2 regions of the Herbaspirillum sp. FG34 genome follow, and region 2 is predicted to be linked to the other one. Evidence: predicted binding sites of a transcription regulator. Region 2 holds the regulator's gene; the other holds the start of a gene.
What was found. The regulator LexA, encoded in region 2, represses DNA repair genes until DNA is damaged. The targets are predictions, from matches to a motif close to ACTGTATNNNNATACAGT.

Region 1 (3,393 bases), on a different contig from region 2:
AAATGCCGGAGCAAATGGGCACAAAGTTCAAGTTCTGGTATGACGATAGGTTATTAGCGCACTCACTATTTAAAGAGGGGCGTCCAGGCACTGGCGAAAATTGGGCTGAAAAACTTGCGTGCGAACTTGCGCAGTTAATTGGACTGCCGCACGCTTACTATGAGTTGGCCAGATGGCGAGATCGAGAAGGTGTAGTGTCCCCGTCGCTCGTGCGAAAGAATGAGCGGTTGATCCACGGTAACGAATTGCTTGCTCGGATTAGAACGGGGGATGATGATAATTTGCGCTACTATGAGCAGAGAAGTCACACCGCAGCTAGCGTGGTCGGTTTCTTGCGGGCTGCTAGCAGCGCTGGAATGATCCTCCCTCCAGAAGGATTTCAGTGCGACGATAGAATCACCAATGCATTAGATGTCTTTACAGGATATTTAATGTTTGACGCTTGGATTGCAAATCAGGATCGTCACTCCGAGAATTGGGCAATCATTCGAACACAGGAGAATGATTTGTTCCTTTGCCCATCTTACGATCACGGGTCAAGTCTCGCAAGAAACGAGAGTGATGCTCGTCGGTTTAATATGATGACCACCAAGGATCGCGGCGCCAGCTTAGAGCGATATGTTGAGAAAGCCCGCTCTGCATTATTTCCTGCCGAATCTGATGGCCGAAAATCGCTTTCGACGATGGAAGCGTTTCTTTTTGCATATAGGCAGCGTCTTGTCGCAGGTAAAGCCTGGCTGGGCCGCTTGGAAAATGTATCCGACCAGCATATCGAGGACGTCGTAGATTTGATTCCGGATGACTATATATCTGATACTGCTAAGAAATTCACAACCAAATTGCTACAATTAAATCGCAGAAGACTTTTAGCAGCATCTTTATAAATGAAATCATTATTTGTTGCTTGGCAGCAACCAAAATCTAGGGAATGGATTCCCGTCGCCCGTCTCGATAGGATCGACAATATTTTTCGCTTCTCGTATACCCGAGGGGTATTGAGAGCGCGGGAATTCGAGCCATTCGGTAAGATGGACAAGATTGAATCTGTCTACGAGTCCGACAAGCTGTTTCCACTTTTTTCCAACAGGCTCTTGAGCCGCTCGCGTCCTGAGTACGAAGACTATTTAAAATGGCTGGGACTCGAATCCCTACCTGATGATCCCATGACAATTCTTGCTTTGACTGGGGGTATTCGCGGGACTGATGCAATTGAATTATTCCCTTTGCCAGACGTAACAGGGGCAAAGCAATACCGAGTCGATTTCTTCGTGCGCGGTCTGCCTTATCTGGACAAAGGTACCATTGATCAAATTCAGAAGCTGGAAGAGGGCAGCCAGCTGTACTTGATGCGGGACTGTCAAAATGAAAATGACTCTCTTGCGCTAGCGTTGCGGACCGGCGCGCCAGCAATTTTCGTTGGGTACTGTCCCAAATATTATGTCAACGATCTTAATGTTGCTTTGTCAGCGAATGGCGATCTCGTAAAGGTGTCAGTTTGTCGCGTCAATGCTGACGCTCCGCTAAATATGCGTCTTTTATGTTCTGTAAAGGCGCAGCTGCCTGTTAGCCATCAACCCTTCGGGAACAACGAAGACTTTCAACCGGTTCCGGGCTCGACTTTAATTAACTGGGATAACATTTCTCTGTCGGTTTAAATACAGGAAACCGGACTTGGCGAGAACCTAACTGCCTGCCTTAAAACCGGCGCTTAGTGCGTCGAAATGCGTCAGATTTGACGCCCACCGGATGGGTCCCTGGACCAGGCAGGGCGAGCTGCGGCGCCTGATGCAAATTTGAATCAAAACCGCCCTATGTAGCGGCCAGGCGCGGGGTGGGGGCAACCGCGCGCGCAGGGCCGGGAAAGTGATTTATACTGTATTCATATACAGTATTATTGAAAAAACACCATCCCTGGTTGTCAATATGTCACGCCTCACCTATCCCGCGCCGATCCCGCCAGGGAGCCCCGTTCAGCCCGTGCCGGCGACCCAGTTCGCCGGCGGCCCGCTGGCCCTGCACATCACGCATAAGCTCCACGCCGGCTTCCCCAGCCCCGCTGCCGACTACACCGCCGATCCGCTGGACCTGAATCAATACCTCGTAGATCGCGTCGCCTGCACCTTCCTCTTCGATGTGGCCGGCTGGAGCATGAGCGGTGCGCACATCGTCGAGGGCGACAAGGTGGTGGTGGACCGTTCCATTTCGCCCCAGCCTGGCCACGTCGTGGTGGCCATCGTCAATGGCGAATTCACCATCAAGCGCCTGCGCCTGGTCAACGGCGCCTACGAGCTCCACCCCGAGAACCCGGATTTCCGCCCGATCCGCTTCGGCGATGGCGAGCTGCTGGAGGTCTTCGGCGTGGTGGTGGGCGTGGCCAGGAAGATGCTGTGAGCACCCAGTCGCCCGGCCCGGCCGGTTTCGCCCTGGTCGACGTCAATAACTTCTACGTCTCCTGCGAGCGGGTCTTCGATCCCAAGCTGCGCGCGCGGCCGGTGGTGGTACTGTCCAACAACGACGGCTGCGCCGTGGCGCGCTCGAACGAGGCCAAGGCGCTGGGCATCAAGATGGCCGCGCCCTGGTTCATGATGCAGGACCTGGCCCGCCAGCACGGCATCGTGGCCCTGTCCTCCAACTACACCCTCTATGCGGACATGAGCAATCGTGTCACCGACGTGCTGCGCCAGTACAGCCCGCGCCTGGAGGTCTACTCCATCGATGAGAGCTTCCTCGCCCTGGACGGTCTGGCCGGCCTCTGGCCGAGCATGAGCGACATGGGCCAGGCCGTCCGCCACCAGGTCCTGAGCTGGGTCGGCGTGCCCGTCTGCGTCGGCATCGGTGCCACCAAGACGCTGGCCAAGCTGGCCAACCACATCGCGAAGAAGCAGCCGCAGTTCGCCGGCGTGTGCGACCTGTCCAGCCTGCCGCCGGCCGAGGTCGACCAGTTGCTGGCGAAGATTGAAGTGGGCGATGTCTGGGGCGTGGGCCGACGCATCACCGAGCAGCTTGCTCGCCTGCGCATCCGCACCGCGCAGGAGCTGCGCAATGCGCCCCTGAAGGCCATCCGCCAGCACTTCGGCGTGGTGATGGAGCGCACCTGCACCGAGCTGCGCGGTGTCTCCTGCCTCGCCTTGGAGGACGTCGCACCGCCGCGCCAGCAGATCGTCTCGTCGCGCTCCTATGGCGAGCGCGTGTCGGGCCTGCGCGAGATCGAGGAGTCCGTCAGCACCTACGCCGCCCGCGCCGCCGAGAAGCTGCGCGCGCAGGGCTCCACCTGCGGTGCCGTGCATGTCTTCGTGGAGACCGATCGCTTCAAGCTGGACGAACCGCAATACAACAACGGCCGCACCGTGCCCCTGCCCGAGCCGACCGACGATCTGCGGGTGATCGTCAAGG
Region 2 (3,393 bases):
GGCCTCATGGGTGTCGCCGTGATCATGCAGGACCGCGCCCATGTTGTTGTAAGTCAGCGCCTGCCTGGGATCCAGTTCGAGGGCCTTGTTGAAGAGCTGCATGGCATCCTCGAAGCGGTCCTGGGTCGCAAAGAGGCTGGAAGCAAGGCGGATGTAGCTGTTGGGATCCCTGGGGGCAATCTCGATGATGCGTTGCAGGTGCTCGTGCGCTTCGCTGATTTTCTCCAGTTTCAGATAGGCATCGGCGATCTTGATCTGGGCATAGGTGTCTTGAGGGTCGAGCAGGATGGCCGTCTTGAGCGATTCCAGTGCTTCCTTGTACATCTCCATGCCGTAAAACGCCTCGCCCAAGGCGGTATGTCCGGGTGCGAAACTGATGTCCAGTTCCAGCGATTTGAGAATCGTGGCCACCGCCTCCTGGTAGCGTTTGGCCTCGACCAGGGCGCGACCGAGGTGGGACAGGGGGCCGGGAGCATCCGGCTCCCGTTTGACTGCGTCCTCGAAGTAGGCAATGGAGGCTTCCGGGTCATTCTTTTCGTGCAGCGCATTGGCCAGGCCGATGCGTGCTGCCCGGTTTTCCCGGTCTAGCGAAATGGCCTGCTCGTACAGCTTGATGGCCTCGTCCACCCGGTCCTGTGCCAGCACGGCGGCGGCCAGGTTGCTGAGGTATTCGGCATTGGCGGGATCGGCCGCAAAGGCCTTGCGCAAATAGTGCTCAGCCTCCGGGTGCAGTCCCTCCTGGGTGGCGATCAGGCCGCGCGCGTGATTGGCGAAAACCAGTTCCGGGTCGCGTTTGAGAACGGCCACGCAGATGGCCTTGGCTTGTTCGGTCTGGCGACTGTCCAGCAGATCGAGACTCTTGCGGACATCCAGCAGATCCTGCAGGTTGGCCTTGGCGGCGGCCGGGGCCGGAACGGGTTTGCCGTGCTTGTTGCTGCTCTTGCGCGTCGACATCGAAAGGGGTCCTCTTGGTTGGGCGCATCGCTGGCGCCGGACATAGCTATCCAGCAGGCATGATATGCGCAACCCGTCACTTGCGAAGAGCTGAATAGAAAGCAAAAAACCTCCGTTTTAGGCGGAGGTTGATGCAGCAAGAGACGGCGCGCAGCCTGCTGGAGCGGCTTGCGGCCTGCTCGCCTGGTGCGGGGCGGTGGGCTGCCCCGGGGATCAGTTCCAGCTGCGCAGCAATCCGACGGCCAGTCCTTCGAGGGCGAACTGGTCTTCTTCCGGCTTGACGATGATGGGTTCGAATTCCGGATTCTCGGGGAAGAGGGTGATGACGCTGCCGGTCTTCTGATAGCGCTTGACCGTGACTTCATCGGCCAGGCGGGCCACCACGATCTGGCCGTTGCGCGCCTGATCGGCGCGGCGCACTGCCAGCAGATCGCCGTCGAGGATGCCGGCGTCGCGCATGGACATGCCGCGCACCTTGAGCAGGTAATCCGGCTTGGCCGGGAACATGGCCGGGTCGACCTGGTAGGTCTTTTCCACATGTTCCTGGGCGAGGATGGGCGAACCCGCCGCCACCCGTCCGATCAGTGGCAGGCTCAGCTGCATCAGCGCCGGATGGGGCAGGGCCATTTGTCGCGCTGCCACGGATCCTGGGAGCGCGCCGGACTCGCGCAGGCGGATGCCGCGCGAGGTGCCGGGAGAAATCTCGATGGCCCCCTTGCGGGCCAGGGCCTGCAGATGCTCTTCGGCCGCATTGGCGGAGCGAAAGCCCAATTCGGCGGCGATCTCTGCGCGCGTGGGAGGGAAGCCGGTGTTCTCGATGGCGTTCTTGATCAGGTTCAGGATCTGTTCCTGGCGCGCAGTCAGTTTGAGCATGGGGGTGGCCTTTCTCGGAGGGAAGGCTGTCTGGATGAACAGTCTGTATTTTTATACAGGTACAATCCTTGTGTCAACGGCAACATGCACTTTGCGAGGCGGAAAAGGCAATCTTTCTCCTGCATATATATAGGCAGACACATGAGATTTGATGCCGCCAAGTCGGAAAGTGTGGCGCGCTGACCGCTCGATCTCACCGCCGGGGCGGCGTTTGTGGGCTCAGACATTGCCCTGGTGGGCGAAAGCTAGTATGATCTCGGGTTTTCCTCTTCCCACACCCGTCTTGACGCCGGGGTGGGCGTCTTCAATAAGTCCATAAGGAGTCTACATGCGTCATTATGAAATCGTATTTATCGTCCACCCGGACCAAAGCGAGCAAGTGCCGGCGATGATCGAGCGTTACAAGGGCATCGTCACCACCCGCGGCGGCAAGGTCCACCGTGTCGAAGATTGGGGCCGTCGTCAACTGGCCTACCAGATCCAGAAGCTGGCCAAGGCTCACTACGTCTGCCTGAACATCGAAGTCGACAGCGAAACGCTGGCTGAAATCGAAACCGGCTTCAAGTTCAACGACGCCGTCCTGCGCCACCTGACCGTCAAGATGAAGAAGGCCGAAACCGGTCCTTCCCCCATCCTGAAGGCAGTGCAGAAGGAAGACGCGGCCAAGAGCCGTACCGAAGCACCGGCAGCTTAAGCGCTGCGAACATCGCGGAGAGTGAACCAGTTTCAAGTCATCGCCAGCCTGGCAGAACGTGATGTTTTACGTTACACGCCGGCCGGTATCCCGATTGTCACTGCCAGGTTGCAGCATCAGTCGGAACAGATGGAAGCTGGCATGCAGCGTCAGGTCGAATTCGAGATCGCAGCGCTGGCAGCAGGGGAAATCTCCGGTGCCCTCAACAAGGCGGCACTGGGGGAAGTCTTCCGGTTCACCGGCTTTCTGGCCCGCAGGAATCGCAACAGCAAGAGTGTCGTGTTTCATATCGTTGATTTTGGCCCGGTCGCGTCGGATTGAAGACGCAAGGTAGCCAAACAGACCTTACCCAATTTTTAGATACAGGAGCCAACCATGGCATTCGGTAAAAAGTTCGATAAAAGCAAGCTGAAAAACAAGCGTCAACAGCAAAACCCGCTGTTCAAGCGCAAGAAATTCTGCCGTTTCACCGCCGCTGGCGTTGAACAGGTCGATTACAAGGACGTGGACACCCTGAAGGACTTCGTCCAGGAAAACGGCAAGATCATGCCGGCACGCCTGACCGGTACCAAGGCCCACTACCAGCGTCAAGTTGACACCGCCATCAAGCGCGCGCGTTACCTGGCCCTGCTGCCGTACACCGATCTGCACAACGCCTAATCAGCGTCGAGAAATAGGAGAAAAACATGCAAGTCATTCTGTTGGAAAAAATCGTGAATCTCGGCGGTCTGGGTGATGTCGTGCGCGTCAAGGACGGTTTCGCACGCAACTTCCTGATCCCGCAACGCAAGGCCCGCCGCGCTACCGATGCAGCCATCGCTGAATTCGAAGCCAAGCGCGCCGAGCTGGAAAAGGCCGCTGCCGAGAAGCTG

Region 1: ACODSZ_RS15770 (LexA family protein) is a predicted target of LexA. The motif match lies at 1,873-1,890, and genes of this name have one in related genera.

What each region holds. Positions count from the first base shown of each region.
Region 1 is NZ_JBMDJS010000012.1:62,950-66,342, reverse strand. It holds gene ACODSZ_RS15780 (HipA domain-containing protein) at 1-884, shown strand, start outside; gene ACODSZ_RS15775 (HIRAN domain-containing protein) at 885-1,655, shown strand; gene ACODSZ_RS15770 (LexA family protein) at 1,924-2,391, shown strand; gene ACODSZ_RS15765 (Y-family DNA polymerase) at 2,388-3,393, shown strand, end outside.
Region 2 is NZ_JBMDJS010000004.1:285,152-288,544, reverse strand. It holds gene ACODSZ_RS07460 (tetratricopeptide repeat protein) at 1-954, opposite strand, end outside; gene lexA (transcriptional repressor LexA) at 1,168-1,827, opposite strand; gene rpsF (30S ribosomal protein S6) at 2,156-2,521, shown strand; gene priB (primosomal replication protein N) at 2,543-2,842, shown strand; gene rpsR (30S ribosomal protein S18) at 2,897-3,181, shown strand; gene rplI (50S ribosomal protein L9) at 3,208-3,393, shown strand, end outside.